Regions from separate parts of the Nostoc sp. ChiVER01 genome, predicted to be linked through region 3. Evidence: predicted binding sites of a transcription regulator. Region 3 holds the regulator's gene; each other region holds the start of a gene.
The links. Region 3 encodes HrcA, which represses chaperone genes, less so after heat shock. Its sites were predicted from a motif close to TTAGCACTCNNGANTCNNGAGTGCTAA; they were not measured.

Region 1 (5,474 bases), on a different contig from region 3:
TGTTGGAAAAGGATTAAATTACTCAATATAGGATGATTTGCCAGCAAAAAATCTTAAATAATTATAATAAAATTCGTATATTATTCTTGTTTGTGTATATAGGTTAAATATGTATTTAAACCTATCTTGACCAAGCACATCACTATAGGGGTTCTCTGTTGAGTAGGTACATAACCCCACCTTCAACCTCCTAAGAGCAAGTAAGAAGCTTGCTCTGATGTAACTCATTTGATTAGGAAAAGCTATAACTGCCATTCCTAAAAGTGATACCTACGATGCTTGTAGCTGCAACACTTTCTAGTGTATGTAATCGGGCGATGTCTACAATGAGCTATTAGGCATCATAGCTATAAATTAAATCAACAATATGTTGCTTTAAGTTATTCATCAATTAAGAGAGAAATAACTATAGATATTTAATTATCCAGACAATATTCAGATGTTCCCTAAATCGCCATAAGATAATTAGCGCGGTATTTCTAAGATTGAGGAACATTAAATGACAATATTACAAGATAAAGTTGCAATTGTCACAGGTGCATCACGAGGGATTGGACGAGCGATCGCAATTGAATTAGCCTCACAAGGAGCGATCGCAGTTGTCAATTATGCCAGTTCCAGTGCGGCGGCTGAAGCAGTTGTTACAGAAATTACAGATGCGGGAGGTCAAGCGATCGCTATCCAAGCAGACGTTTCTAAAGGCGATCAAGTAGACACATTAGTTAACACCGTGATGGAAAAGTTCAGCCGTGCGGATATTTTAGTCAATAACGCAGGTATTACCCGCGACACACTGCTTTTGCGTTTGAAGCCAGAAGATTGGCAAGCTGTGATAGACCTTAATCTAACTGGTGTTTTCCTATGTACACGCGCCGTCAGTAAAATCATGCTCAAGCAGCGATCGGGGCGGATTATCAACATTACCTCCGTTGCTGGGCAAATGGGCAATCCAGGTCAGTCAAACTACAGCGCCGCCAAAGCAGGTGTAATCGGCTTTACCAAAAGCGTAGCTAAAGAACTAGCTACTCGTGGGATCACCGTTAACGCCGTCGCCCCTGGATTTATCACCACCGATATGACCAGCGACCTCAACAACCCCGAAGATATTCTGAAATACATCCCACTCGGCCGTTTCGGTCAACCTGAAGAAATCGCTGGGATGGTACGCTTCCTAGCCGCCGACCCCGCCGCCAACTACATTACCGGACAAGTTTTTAATGTCGATGGCGGTATGGTAATGGCCTAAATAGTTGAGGGGTAGCGATTGTTCATAGTTGGTGCTTTAGCGCTAAAGCGCCAACTATGAACTTATTAATCAAGCTTGACGCTATCCGTGCAGCTATTCTAGTAGGGTAGTTGCATTAATTTTTTCAGGCAAAGAAGCACTTGTGGGGGCGCTTGCCAATCGCTACTTTAAGCAAGAATATCAGATAACTTGAATAAGTCTGCTTACATTAGGATTTACGCATAAAGATTCTTTAGGAAAATTGGATGTAAATATTATTAACGCTGCCAATCATACATTAATCGTCCATGACGATCGCGCACAAGTTCCCATTCTCCATGACGATATGGTTGTCCGTGATAACTTACAGAGCGATAGCGTCGTCTATAGTGTCGTCGATTCCTCTGGTGTTGATAATAATATCTTCCAGTCCGTTGCCGTCTATGATAACGTCGTCGAGTCCGTCGATGAGCTAACAAAAGCTCTTCACTTTGCCCTCCAACTAATTTTGTCTGTGCGTCAATACTCTGTTCATTAAGAACATTGTTTAGAGTATTATCCTTGGCTTCAGCCAAAGCAGGTGGATAAATGAAGGCTAATAGCAGTAATACAATTGAGGATAGCTTTTGGAAACGGTTCACGTTTTTGCTTTTCCTAGACTATTGGTAATGATTTTATTTAATACTTAAGTTGAACAACTATATAGCTCAGAATTCACAAACTTAAGGGGAGCAAAAGTAACACAAGTACTTAATATGAAATACAAAGATACTTAACTATAACGGCAACCAGATAATGTACATCTGTTATATAGCAAATAGACACAACAGCGTTCTTGAAGAAGAATTCATTTGGATTTTTAAGGATTTATTTATAAAAATTGCAAAATAAAAATATGAGCGCCGATACCTATATCGCGCCAATATTATCATTTATTACTATTTTTTAATTGTTTAGAGCATGTTATTTTTTGGCAAGTAAAATCTGTTAAATGAGTTTAAAAAATCCTTTTAAGGCAAACTAATAAATAGATATAAAATCTTGCTGTATCTAAGTTTCTTAATTACGTTAGCGCAGCGTTAGTGAGGAACGAACGTCGGAACGAGCGTCCGTAGGAGCGTCATTACAAATTGCGTTAGCGCAGCGTTCGCGTAGCGTCTCGTAGAGAGGAACGAGCGTCATTGCGTTAGCGTAGTGGGGCAAAGCCCATTGCAAATTTTTATTAACTTAAGTTTGAATTTTTGGTGGACTGAATAAACCATATAGGACTAATGTTTGATTTCTGAAAAAGCTCGGTACAAATTAAAAGCCTAATTCCCTATTCCCTACTCCCTACTCCCCACTCCCTACCCACGGAGATAATTTCAAAAATCAAATACGATTCCTATAGTAGGGCTAGCATTACAATGCTTACCCTACAAAGAATTAAGGCTGTTGACGTATCCTTTGCCAGATAGTAAAGCCCAAAAGAATGATAATGCTACTGGCGGTAGTCAGCATCACAGCCAAACTCATGCCTTGTATTCTCATAGCCAGCAAGTTAAAAACTAAGGTAATTGACCAAAGTGTGAACGCAGCATGGCGCTGAGAAAGTCCCCAAGCAAGTAAGCGGTGGTGCAAGTGGTCTTTGCCAGGAGTACTCAGAGGGTTATTTCCTGCTAATAGCCGTCGCACAAATACTTGAGTGGTGTCTAGTACTGGCAATAACAAAAATAAAACCGTGGGAATTAGCGCATAAACTGTGTTTTGTTGTAGCCTACCTAAAATACTGGTTGCTGCTAATACATAGCCGAAAAAGTATGCTCCGGCATCACCCATAATGATCCGCGAAGGGTGAAAATTGTGACGTAAAAAGCCCAGTGCAGCACCTGCCAAGGCTGCTAACACCAAGATTGCTGCTGCACGATTGTTAAACTGGGCTGCAACACCCAACAAACTCATGGCGGTAATAAAGCTGATTCCTCCCGCTAAACCATCCATACCATCCATCAAGTTGATGGCATTGGTAATTCCTACTACCCAAAGTACTGTTAACGACATAGACAGGAGCGAGTCTATGGGAGTACCAAACATAACATGAATACTGATACCATTGGCTACCAGTAATAGCGCCGTAAGGATTTGCGCCCACAAACGAACAGAGGGCGGTAAGCCGAATTGATCGTCGATAAAGCCTACAAGGACTAATATCGAACCCCCCAACAGAATAGTCAGTACCTGAGCCAATACATTTTGGAGTTCGATAGGTCGTAAAAGGCTAGCTAATATCAGTGCGGCAATCACACCCGCGTAGATAGCCAGCCCTCCTGCATTGGGCAAAGGTTCTCGGTTGAGCCGCCGGGCGTTGGGTTGGTCAGCCCAACCTACCCGCAAGGCGAATTTGCGTACTGTCGGAATTAAACGCCACGTTACAAGGCAAGCCAAAAGAAACGTAAATACTACCGCCAACCAGCCGGTGCCGCTAGGGTCGGCAATACCGAGGGACTTAAGGGAGTTGTCTAGATTCATCTCCCAATTCAAGCATTACTGCCTGTATGTAATATGAGCATCACCTGTATATTAATCAATTTTTTTATTTCCATTTGTAACTTGAGCCGCTTGGAAGATTAGCACTCTGGCGCTGTGAGTGCTAAATTGTCTAATGGAAGCGCTAGAAAAATAAAACATGGCGAAAATTATTGCATTTGACGAGGAATCGCGGCGATCTCTAGAAAAGGGTGTTAACGCCCTTGCCGATGCCGTAAAAATCACCTTGGGGCCCAAAGGTCGCAATGTCCTTTTAGAGAAAAAATTTGGCGCACCTCAAATTGTCAACGATGGTATCACTGTTGCCAAGGAAATTGAATTAGAAGATCCTTTGGAAAATACTGGTGCAAGACTCATCCAGGAAGTGGCCTCAAAAACTAAAGATGTCGCTGGGGATGGTACAACCACCGCAACAGTTTTAGCACAAGCCTTGATTCGGGAAGGTTTGAAGAACGTCGCGGCGGGTAGTAACCCTGTTAGCTTGAGACGGGGGATCGACAAAACCATTGAGGCACTTGTAGAAGAAATTGCCAAGATAGCCAAGCCAGTAGAAGGAAGTGCGATCGCTCAAGTTGCCACTGTCTCTGCTGGTAACGATGAAGAAGTTGGCCAAATGTTAGCCCAAGCAATGGAAAAAGTCACCAAAGATGGTGTAATTACCGTTGAAGAATCTAAATCTCTCACAACTGAACTAGAAGTAGTTGAGGGGATGCAGATTGACAGGGGTTACATTTCACCCTACTTTGTCACCAACAACGAGCGCCAAATCGTGGAATTTGAAAACGCCCGGATCTTGGTTACTGATAAAAAAATTAGCAGTATCCAAGATTTAGTGCCGATTTTGGAAAAAGTCGCCCGTTCTGGTCAGCCTTTGCTGATTATTGCTGAAGATGTCGAAGGTGATGCTTTGGCAACTTTAGTAGTGAACAAAGCGCGGGGTGTGCTTACTGTAGCTGCAATCAAAGCACCTGGGTTTGGCGATCGCCGCAAAGCTTTGTTAGAAGATATTGCTATTCTCACCGATGGACAGTTGATTTCGGAAGAAATCGGCTTAAGTTTGGATACTGCTGCTCTAGAAGCGTTGGGAACTGCCCGCAAAATCACCATTGACAAAGAAAGCACCACAATTGTTGCTGGTAGCGTCACCAAGCCAGAAGTACAAAAGCGGATTGGTCAAATTCGCAGACAGTTGGAAGAAACTGATTCTGAATACGATCAAGAAAAACTGCAAGAACGCATCGCCAAGCTCGCTGGCGGCGTGGCAGTGATTAAAGTAGGTGCGGCAACCGAAACCGAACTTAAAGACCGTAAACTGCGAATTGAAGACGCGCTCAACGCTACTAAGGCTGCTGTAGAAGAAGGTATTGTTCCTGGTGGTGGGACAACCCTAATTCACTTAGCTAAGGCGGTAGAAGCGATTAAAAACACTCTAGAAAATGACGAAGAAAGAATTGGGGCTGATATTGTCGAACGAGCGCTAGAAGCCCCCTTGCGCCAAATAGCAGACAACGCTGGTGCTGAAGGTTCTGTAATCGTCTCGAAAGTCCGGGAGAGCGACATCAACACTGGCTACAACGCCGCTACTGGTGAATTTGAAGACTTGATTGCTGCTGGTATTATCGACCCTGCCAAAGTCGTGCGTTCAGCTTTGCAAAACGCTGGTTCTATTGCTGGTTTGGTCTTAACTACCGAAGCGATCGTTGTTGAAAAGCCTGAGAAGAAA
Region 2 (5,474 bases), on a different contig from region 3:
AGAAAATAAATTATGTCATGAGTAATAATGATAATCAATTGTTAAATAAATTGCTCAATGAAGGTGGTCTGATTATTAAATTGGAACACAAAATTAAAAATAAAGGTAATGCTGTTTATTAAATTTAGTTACGTAACAGCTTACAAATATTTAAGGGACTTTGGCACTCCCCAAATTTTAATTGTTCTATCAATGCTATGACTAGCAATGAAGTTATGATCGCTACTCATGGCAACATAACCAATTGGCGTTGTATGCCCCTGCAATGTACATAATTTTCTAGACAGCCAAGCAATGGGGAGCGGTTTGAACAATTATTCACATTCATTACATCTAGATTAATGGTTTGTCTTGGCAAATACTTTCTTGCTTGCCTGCGTGGGATAAGTGACGCTAGTGTTAAAAGAATTGTGCAAAGTAAAACCTTTATCCCAGAAGTCGAATAGGAAGCTAGAATGGCAATTCCAAATAAACAAGTAAAGTCTAATACTGATATTTTAGATAATAGACGCACCCAAACTCGTATTCAAGTTCGGATTCCTAAAGACTTACATGAGGAACCAGTCATTTCACGGCTGGTTTCTCACTATGGAGTTATAGTCATTATTGCTGATGCTCAGGTAAGCGCAAATGTGCCGCAATATAGCTGCTTCGATCTGGAACTGCGAGGTACTGTTTCTCACATTGAAAGCGCCCTAACTTACTTGGATGAACTAGATTTAGAAGTTTTGCACCAATCCAGCCCTGAAGAAGATGGGTGGTAAATCTTAGTTAGGAGTTAGGAGTTAGAAGTTAAAAAATTCATAATTCGTAACTCCTAACTTTTAACTCTTAACTTTGTTTAGGCCATTTGATTTTCAATCGCCCACCGCGCTAGTTCAGTACGGTTATGGAGATTGGTTTTGCCCAACATATTGGACACATGGCTTTCAACCGTGCGCTGACTAACATTTAGTTCTTCAGCAATTTCCCGGTTAGCTAAACCCCTAGCGACGAACTGGACTACTTTCAGTTCAGTTGGGGTTAATTGCACATCGAAGGGAACCTGGATGCGGGAACCGTTTTCGCCTCCTTTAGCTTGGTGTTCTTTCCAACGGATAGTTTGTTTCAGCGAGGATTCAACTTGCGCTACAAGTTCTTCTGGTTCAAAGGGTTTGACCATATAAACATCAGCACCTTTATTTAGACCCTTAACTCGGTCTGCACTTTGTCCCTTAGCTGAAAGGAAAAGAACCGGAATCCAACTGGTGCGTTCGTTTTGCCGGACTTGTTCTACAAAAGTATATCCGTCCATTTCCGGCATCATCACGTCGCAGATAATCATGTCTGGAACATCTTGCTCTAAAATTTCCAGAGCTTCACGTCCATTTTCGGCGGTGATGACTTCGTATCCCCGGAATTCTAAGTAATCCTTCACCAGCAAGATGAGGTTAGGGTCATCATCAATCAATAGAAGTCGTTTGTGATCTTTCATGCTGGGTTCTTTCATAGCAGTGGCACTTGTCGCGCTTCGGTCCATCAAAGTCTTGAATATTTATCCTCTATCGTGGGTTATTTCGAGATGTTGTCCTTTTTCCTACTTAAGTTGCCTTTGCTGTCTCGAAACCTCAAAAATGCCGAGCACTTTCAAGAGACTAGTAGCTCGATAGCAAAAGTCCAGCAAGGATACGTATAGCAGTAGTATCTATAATGCGCTATTATATATCGCATTGAAAGTGGCAGGCGAAAAAACACTGATTAAATAATAATCCTTCTGACTCACAAGTAAGTATTGGCTTAAAGATGACCCTACCTCAAAACCATCGCGCACTTTCTTAAAGCTTACTGCTGTACCATATCCTTTGATTGTTAAGCCTCTATGAGGTGTTTACAAGAAACTAGGGAAGTTTCTGGCAAAGGATGGGTTAAAAATGCATACTCTTCTACCACCTTATTGCCTATTAAGTGTTCTTGGATAATCCGCTCAATAACTTCCAGGCTTGCTTGGCGATATCAGACACCATCAGTGTAAACCACCATTATGAGTCCAGAACAAAAAACGCGCAAGCAGTTGGGTTTTAGTTCTATAGACGCAAATAGTATGACTCTGTTGCGGCTCATCAAATTTTAACTCTTTAAAGTCGCTTTTTTAAGTATTCCCATGATTCCAGACTAGCTCGTTTTGAACAGCAGCTAACAATTGTCTGGTCAGCGCTAATTCCTAACTCTCCGCTCCCTACTCTCTTCGTAACTTACAGAACAAAACCCGAAAGGTAGAAACAATTAGGCATTTATACTTAAGTACATCTCTGAGCCTTTAGTTCGGGAACCCGTACTCAAAGAATTCTTGCCATTGGACGCTACTTTTCGGTAGATTAGCACTCAGGAGTTGAGAGTGCTAATCTCTAACTAAAGGAAAGAAATAATATGGCAGCTTTATCTCTAAGCGTTTCTACAGTTAAACCTTTAGGCGATCGCGTTTTCGTAAAAGTGAACGCCTCTGAGGAAAAGACCGCAGGTGGTTTGTATTTGCCCGATACCGCCAAGGAAAAGCCCCAAGTAGGGGAAGTAGTGGCTCTTGGCCCTGGCAAGCGTAATGACGACGGAAACCGTCAGGAATTGGAAATCAAGGTCGGCGATAAGGTGCTGTACTCGAAGTACGCCGGCACTGACATCAAACTCGGTACCGAAGAATATGTACTGCTTTCTGAAAAAGATATTTTAGCAGTCGTTATCTAATAGGGAGTAGGGAATGGGGAAGAGGAAAGAGTTTTCCTGATGCCCAATGCCCAATACCCAATGCCTAATTCAACAAAAAAATTGACTTACTCCTGGAATTTAGACACCTATGGCAAAGCGCATTATCTACAACGAAAACGCCCGTCGCGCCTTGGAACGAGGCATTGACATACTGGCTGAGGCTGTAGCTGTTACCCTTGGCCCCAAAGGTCGTAACGTAGTCCTAGAAAAGAAATTTGGCGCACCGCAAATTGTTAATGACGGTGTAACGATCGCCAAAGAAATCGAATTAGAAGACCATATTGAAAACACTGGTGTAGCTCTGATTCGTCAAGCTGCTTCTAAGACCAATGATGCTGCGGGTGATGGTACCACCACTGCTACCGTTTTAGCTCATGCGATCGTCAAAGAAGGATTGCGGAACGTTGCAGCTGGTGCTAATGCAATTTCACTGAAGCGCGGTATTGACAAAGCTGCCAGCTTCTTGGTAGAAAAAATTGCTCAACACGCCCGTCCAGTGGAAGATTCCAAAGCCATTGCCCAAGTTGGTGCCATCTCGGCTGGTAATGACGAAGAAGTTGGTCAAATGATTGCCCAAGCAATGGACAAGGTGGGCAAGGAAGGCGTAATTTCCCTAGAAGAAGGGAAATCTATGTTCACCGAGTTGGAAATCACTGAAGGGATGCGCTTTGATAAAGGCTACATCTCTCCCTATTTCGCTACCGATGCTGAACGGATGGAAGCGGTTTTTGATGAACCTTTCCTACTGTTGACTGATAAGAAAATCGCTTTGGTACAAGACCTTGTACCAGTATTAGAGCAAGTAGCTCGTGCTGGTCGTCCTTTGGTGATTATCGCCGAAGATATTGAAAAAGAAGCTTTGGCAACCTTGGTAGTAAACCGTTTGCGCGGTGTACTCAACGTGGCTGCTGTTAAGGCTCCTGGCTTTGGCGATCGCCGCAAAGCTATGCTAGAAGATATCGCCGTTTTAACCGATGGTCAACTAATCACTGAAGATGCTGGTTTGAAGCTAGATAACACCAAGCTGGATAGCCTGGGTAAAGCTCGCCGGATCACCATTACTAAGGACAACACCACAATTGTTGCCGAAGGTAACGAAGCTGCTGTTAAAGCTCGTGTCGAACAGATTCGTCGTCAAATCGATGAAACCGAATCTTCTTACGACAAAGAAAAACTGCAAGAGCGTCTTGCTAAACTCTCCGGTGGTGTTGCTGTGGTGAAAGTGGGTGCAGCGACCGAAACCGAAATGAAAGACAAGAAGTTGCGCCTAGAAGACGCTATCAACGCCACCAAAGCTGCTGTAGAAGAAGGTATCGTTCCTGGTGGTGGTACAACTCTGGCTCACCTGGCTCCCGACTTGGAAGACTGGGCAAAGAGCAACCTTAAGGATGAAGAGTTGATTGGTGCTTTGATCGTGGTTCGCGCCTTACCCGCACCTCTGAAGCGGATTGCTGAAAACGCTGGTCAGAATGGTGCTGTGATTGCTGAACGCGTTAAAGAGAAGGATTTCAACATTGGCTACAATGCTGCAACCAATGAATTCGTCGATTTGTTAGCTGCTGGTATTGTTGACCCTGCTAAAGTGACTCGTTCTGCTCTGCAAAACGCTGCTTCCATCGCTGGTATGGTGTTGACAACCGAATGTATTATCGTTGACAAGCCTGAGCCTAAAGATGCCGCTCCTGCTGGCGCTGGTGCTGGCGGCGGCGACTTCGATTACTAATACGTAGTTAGATAATTTGTAAAACAGCTGCTTCCTTTATGGAGGCGGCTGTTTTTTTGTTTGAACTGTCTTTGATGAAGCTGTTGCCGGAGGCTAAGGGCGCAAAAATAGTAGTACAAATATTCTGCTAATGAATGAACAGTATAAAAATAGCAGTTATAATATGAATATTTAATGACATTAACCATGAATTATATAGAAACACAAGCAAGTTATGCCAGGAAAAATATTGAGCAAAGACTAGAAAATTTTATTGATGCAGTTGATAATGATAAAAGCTTAAGTCCAGATATAAAAGATCAGCTTGTTTTTTTAAGATATGCTGATGCTTGTGAATTAACATCTATTACAAGTAAGTTTAGACAGCAATTGTCAATAAGTCCTTATATACATTCCGAAGTGGAAAAAAGAATAGGATTGTTAGATATATCTATCCAACATTGGGCAAGATTATTGGATATTAATACCTTATTTTTGTGCAATCATTTTTTATACGTTTAAATAGCTTATCTATTAATATTTTTTATTTCGTAAAAGCAGCTACTTTTCTCAAAAACTAGCCACTTTTTGTAATTTTTCTAAACTCAAATAATTTTCTTGGCGTGCTTCGTGTCTGGTAGCAACATTCAACACTATTTTTAGTTAATCCAACGCTGTTATCTTTAGCAGACGCGAAGTGACTCTTCACAAATTTTACTGCCATAAGTGCCTGAACAAGCCGCTTCCAGATGGGGAGGAGCGACAAAATATCGCGGGTTGTGTAGAAATTCTGGCGGGTTTGCGGTTTGAAAAGGATTTAGTTCGGCAATTTTTGCGGGAGGATATTATGAAAGAGTCTGTAATTTATCAAGATATCGTTCAAAAAGAAGCGTTTAAATTGATTAGTCGTCAGCTTAAACGACGCTTTGGTGAGATTGATGGATTGTTAGTTGAGCAGGTTCGGAATCTATCTGCCGAACAGTTAGAGGAGTTGGGCGAAGAGTTGCTTGATTTTTCGGAAGTTGCTGATTTG
Region 3 (5,474 bases):
AACAGAGTTAGGGTTTCCTGTAAATGCAGGGGCGGGGCTAACAGTAAAATATAAGCAATAAATCCAACCCATAGTAACCACAATGCAACTTTTCTATTCATCATCTTTAGATGGTGTGCATTTAACATAATTACTAATTTATAATTGGTATTTTTTGCCTCTAAATCCCCCTTTTTGTAGAACGCTGCCTTGAGTTTGCTTAAAAATAGTGGTAAATCTATACGTGATTTTTGTTTCAGTTGAGGATTTAGACCCCTAACTGAAACTGTTTTGAAATTACGAATTAAAAATTGCTTTAATTTGCAGCTGGCTGCTGACTCGGTATTGCTTCTACACCAACTTCTGGTAGAGGTGGACGCACACACAAATAAATCAATGGCCCGAATAGCGGTATCAACGCTATTAACCAGAACATTTGTGGATTTTTCCAACCACGACGCGCCATATCATTCCCTAGCAAAGCTGGAAATAATAGGCAAAGTAGACAGAAATCTAAACTCATCACATTAATGAAGCGGTTAGTTTGCCACTGTTGCACAAAATTACTCCAATCTCCTCCTGTTAAACCATAAATAACAAGAAGAACCGTGGCTATCGTCAAGACAACCCCAGTCACACGAGAATCTAGCAGCTTCAGCAAGGTATTCTTTTTACCAACAAACTTATTATTTGGTTCTCTAAAGGCTAAATAAGGTAATAAGGCAAATGCCCCGACTCCAAAAGAGGCAGTAGCAAATGGCCAAGCAGATATTTTTTGTCCTCTACCATCAATAAATACTACTGCGCTGTAGATCATAGGCCAGATGCCCATGAGGTTGAATAGTACTATGACTAATGGGTTAATGCCTTGCCACTGGCCAGTAGAAAGATTTTTAATTAACTCGAATGTACCAGGTTGCTCAGGAGGAGCGAGGAAAAAAGCATAGGTAGTGAATCCCAACCACAGCAGGCCAAAGGCAATTTTTCTAACCATGAAAGAGTTAAAAGGTATTAATTATTGATTTTGCCACTATAAATTCGGCTGATCTACCTGCTATGGTATTGTTCTTTTGTCTAAACCCGTGGCAGGTTGTCTCTATTAGGGATTGAAATAGCTGAAAGCTTCTGAGAGGTAATCAGCAGCAGATGCTACTACTGCGATCGCACTTTCATAATCTAGACGCGTTGGGCCTAAAACTCCCACACTTCCGACTGGTATTGAACCTCGGCGATAGGTAGAAGAAATCAAGGTGCAGGTGCGTATCGGTTCTAGAAGATTTTCTGCACCGATGCGAACCGTTACCTTTGACTTAGCCACATCCTCAAGCTCTGGTTCCTCAAATATTAATCGCCATAGTTGATCTTGTTCTTCTTCCAGCAGATGGATAATTGTTTGTACCTGCTGTAACTGGGAAAATTCTGGCTGGCGCAAAACTTCTGACACACCCCGAACCATAATTTGGGTTGCAGTCGGCGCATGAGTGCGACGAGTCAATTCCGCAACTGAATTTTTCAAAAATTCCCCATAGCGTTGGAATTCCTGATCTAGTTCGCTCCAGTTGAGGTTGGCTAATTCCAACAGACTTCGGCCTCGCAGGTGGGTATTCAAAAAGTTAGAAACAATTTGTAACTCGCGATCAATTACCTCTGAATCTCGTTGTGTTTCTTCTGATATTGGTGGCAAATCCATCAACTTGGAATGTGTCTCATAATTATCAGTAACTACAATTAACATGATCCGCCCTGCTTCAATTTGCACTAATTGCAGATGTCGCAATAATGCTGTTGTAGTTTGCGGCATAGTAATCAAGCTAATGCAACCACTTAAGGTGGCTAAAATTTGTGCGGCTCCTTGCAGTAGGGTTTCTAAACTCCACTCTTCCCACTGGAGGCGCTTTTGTAATGCTACCTCTACTTCTCGTCCTAAACTTTCTGACGGTGTAATTAGCTGGTCAACATAAATGCGATAACCTGAATCTGAAGGTACACGTCCAGCAGAGGCGTGTGGTTGGTAGAGTAACCCGGATTTTTCTAAAACGCCCATCACATTGCGAATTGTGGCTGAACTTACACCCAGGTTGTACTCCTCGACCAAAGCTTTTGAACCAACAGGCTCTGCTGTAGCAATGTAATGACGTACCGTTGCCCAAAGTATATGCTGTTGTCGATTTGTTAACTGGACTTCCATAGGGTATGTTTTGCTAGAGGCAAATTTTAATCGAAAAATTTTTTGGTTTGATTGAAAAAAAAGAATATTAATAATTTATTAAGATAACAAATTATACAATTATATTGCGATTGTTAATCTTAAGGTTCATGTACACCATTCTTTTAATGGATCTTTGTAGCAAAAGCTGAGAGTTTGAATTTACAACATCCTTTTCTGGCTTATTTTTGCATAATTCTACACTTAGAAAAGTATTATTGTATACGTATTTTTGCGGCGATCGCAGCTAAAATTGGGGTCGAAATGTTTCGTAAATATTTAGCCAGTAGAGAAAGTTATAAGCTTTCCTGGCAAGCCCCTAAGTTTATTTACTGCTATTTTTAGCATAGCAAAAGCTAGATGGAAGTTATTTATTCTTCCATCTAAGTAATGCACCTAGACATAAGCTAATACTGGGGAATTGAATGGTCTACTAAAAGGGAATAAGCATCAATACCACCCGATATATTTTGCACATTTGTAAAACCTTGAGCAATTAACCACTGGCACATCTGAGCAGAGCGGATACCGTGGTGGCATAGTACAAGGGTTTCAGCTTGAGGATTGAAGAGGGTAGGGACTTGATCTCCCCATTCGGGAAATTGACTTAAGGGTAGGTTGACAAAGCCCTCAATGCTAGCAATTTCTAATTCTTGTGGTTCGCGTACATCTACTAGCTGAATACTTGTATCACCAGAAGAAAGACGTTGTGCCAGTTCTTGTACACTAATCTGGTTCATGGGTTGACTAAAAGAATTCCCTATAAATAGTCGTAATCCTATTTATGGTGACAGAAAATCTCTGCCTTTGCATGAGTATCCATTCTCAAGAAGGCTGATAGATTCTGGTAGGCTTTCTGCTTAAATGGCTGTAAACCGTCTTTTTAAAGGTTTAATGTGAATAGGCAACGTTCATTTATTGGTTTTATCGTAGCTGGTGCGATCGCACTGCTAGTAATTGCGATCGCTGGCTTTTACTGGTTTTCCGCCAAAAATCCGGCTAACCTCACTGCTTCTACCTCTGGGCCTAATGCAGCCATCTTTGTGTCGAAACTTTCCCCAGCAATGGTTTCATTACTGGTGAATCCTGACCGTTTGCAGGCATTAGAGGGTGAAGGAGAACTATCTAAACTCAAAACCAGTTTATTCGCCAAGAGTGGCATAGATTACAAAGAAGACGTTCAACCCTGGTTAGGGGATGAAATTACCCTAGCTGTCACCACCTTAGATATTGATCGCGATCGAGAAAACGGACAGCAGCCAGGGTATTTGCTGGCACTAGCAACCAAGCAACCACAGAAAAGCCGCGAGTTTGTCGAATTGTTGTTTTCCAAACGGGCGTTAGGTGGGGCAAACTTAGCTGTTGAACAATACAAAGGTGTAAAGCTGATTTCTGACAATTCTCAACCAGAGCAGGACTTGCTTGCAGGTGCTGTTGTTGGTGAAGGCTTTGTGTTGTTTGCCAACGATCCGAAAGTGTTGCGAGATGCCATTAATAATGTCCAAGCGCCCGATCTGAATTTGACTAGCTCCCCCGAATACCAAAAAGCAACAAAACAATTTTCTAAAGGGGGTTTAGCTGTAGCTTTCTTGAATCTTCCCATCGTGGCAAAATGGCAAGGTTTAGAATTTCCAGAACAAACATATAACAGCGAAATTATTTCCTTGGCGTTAAATCCCAAAGGTTTGCTTGCAGAAACCAGCTTTTTAACTTCATCAGAAATTGTTTCCCCATCTTCACCACTATCTAAACCTGTGGGAGCATTGCAATATGTTCCAGCGTCGGCAGGTTTGGCAATTTCTGGCTCAAATTTAAGTAATTTGGGTAACAGTGATTTAGCCAAACTCTGGAGACAAGCAACAGCTACTATATATGGTTCTGAGGAAGATATGGTTTCTCGGTTCGCAAAACCTTTGGCGGATGTTCAAAAACGCTGGGGTATAAACTTACCAGAAGATATTTTTAGCTGGGTACAAGGAGAATATGCCATAGCATTGTTACCTGGGAAAGAGCAAACAATCCCTCATTGGATTTTTGCTGTGGAAAAATCCGAGAGTGTGGATAAAGGTGTTGCTCGATTAGATGCGATCGCTTCATCCAATGGACTCAGTATTAATCTCTTAACTCTGTCCAAGCAAAAAATCTCTGCTTGGACAGAGTTAACTACAGCTACAAAAAAAAGTGATGTTAAAGAGGGAACATCCTTCAGTATTGAAACAAAAGTGCGAGGATTGCATACAACTTTAGGAAATTACGAAATTTTCACCTCTGATCTAGAAACGATGGATGAAATTCTCACAACTAAGGATAATTCTTTAATTGACAATCCCAATTTCAAAGATAGTATTGCTGCGATTCCATTACCAAATCAAGGCTATATATATCTTGACTGGACAAAGAGCCAGAATTTGTTAGAGCGTCAAGTACCGATTCTTAAACTAGTAGAAGTTTTAGGGAAACCGTTTTTTGATAATCTGCGATCGCTCACAGTTAGCAGTTATGGAACTGACACAGGAGCGCTCAAAGGTGGCGTTTTCTTCCAACTCAATAACTCATGAGATTTTCATAAAAGTTTAAAGTGCAGAAGGTCAGATAATTTTTAACCTTCTGCATTTTCTTATCCCATGATATTTACGGAGATTTTATGTACTATTTATTATTTGTATTTTATAAATATCCCAATTTAAAAGGTAGTATTGGTGAGATTCCGTTACAAAATCAATACTGTATATATCTTAACTAGACAAAAAGCCAGAATTTGTTAGAACGTCAAGTACCGATTCTCAAACTAGTGGAAGTTTTAGGGAAACCGTTTTTTGATAATCTATGCTCGTTTATATGAAGAAACAGCCTAGCAATTAGCTGTCTGCTTGAAAAACACTCAATTGTGGCACATTTTAATGTGGCACAACCAACTGAAATTTCCCTGTAATTTTTTCATTAGAATATGTATATATCATTACTAATTTAAGAGCCTGTTGGAGGGCTACTATGAAATACTGTCGCCCCCGACTTAACTTTAGCGGCGGCTGGTTGTTGGCTATAATTTCCGCCATCACAGCTACGCCTGTAATAGCAGAGACAGCAAATTTTGGTACTTTTACCCTGTCAACAAATTCTAATCCAGCACCAGAAACAGTGCAGGGGTTTACAGGTGGTTCTTACTCATTGTCTGCCATAAGTAACCGCGATCGCGATCAAAAACCATGTATTGGTTTTGCTGATCCTAATCCAGATCATATTATGGTTTTGGAAAAAGACTTTCCCCAGATGACAATACAAGTCGATA

Region 1: a site for HrcA is predicted at 3,832-3,858, ahead of groL (chaperonin GroEL). Genes of this name have one in related genera too.
Region 2: a site for HrcA is predicted at 2,355-2,381, ahead of groES (co-chaperone GroES). Genes of this name have one in related genera too.

The regions. Positions count from the first base shown of each region.
Region 1 covers NZ_JAVRBS010000012.1:195,619-201,092, forward strand. Annotated here, with positions in the region: gene fabG (3-oxoacyl-[acyl-carrier-protein] reductase) at 500-1,246, shown strand; gene RMY00_RS17815 (hypothetical protein) at 1,504-1,866, opposite strand; gene RMY00_RS17820 (MraY family glycosyltransferase) at 2,651-3,733, opposite strand; gene groL (chaperonin GroEL) at 3,891-5,474, shown strand, end outside.
Region 2 covers NZ_JAVRBS010000004.1:312,916-318,389, reverse strand. Annotated here, with positions in the region: gene RMY00_RS36110 (hypothetical protein) at 141-266, opposite strand; gene RMY00_RS08200 (NIL domain-containing protein) at 456-764, shown strand; gene RMY00_RS08195 (response regulator transcription factor) at 842-1,519, opposite strand; gene groES (co-chaperone GroES) at 2,407-2,718, shown strand; gene groL (chaperonin GroEL) at 2,828-4,462, shown strand; gene RMY00_RS08180 (hypothetical protein) at 4,649-4,963, shown strand; partial or broken gene RMY00_RS08175 (DUF4351 domain-containing protein) at 5,184-5,474, shown strand, end outside.
Region 3 covers NZ_JAVRBS010000023.1:896-6,369, forward strand. Annotated here, with positions in the region: gene RMY00_RS25410 (hypothetical protein) at 1-101, opposite strand, end outside; gene RMY00_RS25415 (DUF2834 domain-containing protein) at 296-973, opposite strand; gene hrcA (heat-inducible transcriptional repressor HrcA) at 1,079-2,167, opposite strand; gene RMY00_RS25425 (rhodanese-like domain-containing protein) at 2,593-2,925, opposite strand; gene RMY00_RS25430 (DUF3352 domain-containing protein) at 3,082-4,743, shown strand; gene RMY00_RS25435 (hypothetical protein) at 5,177-5,474, shown strand, end outside.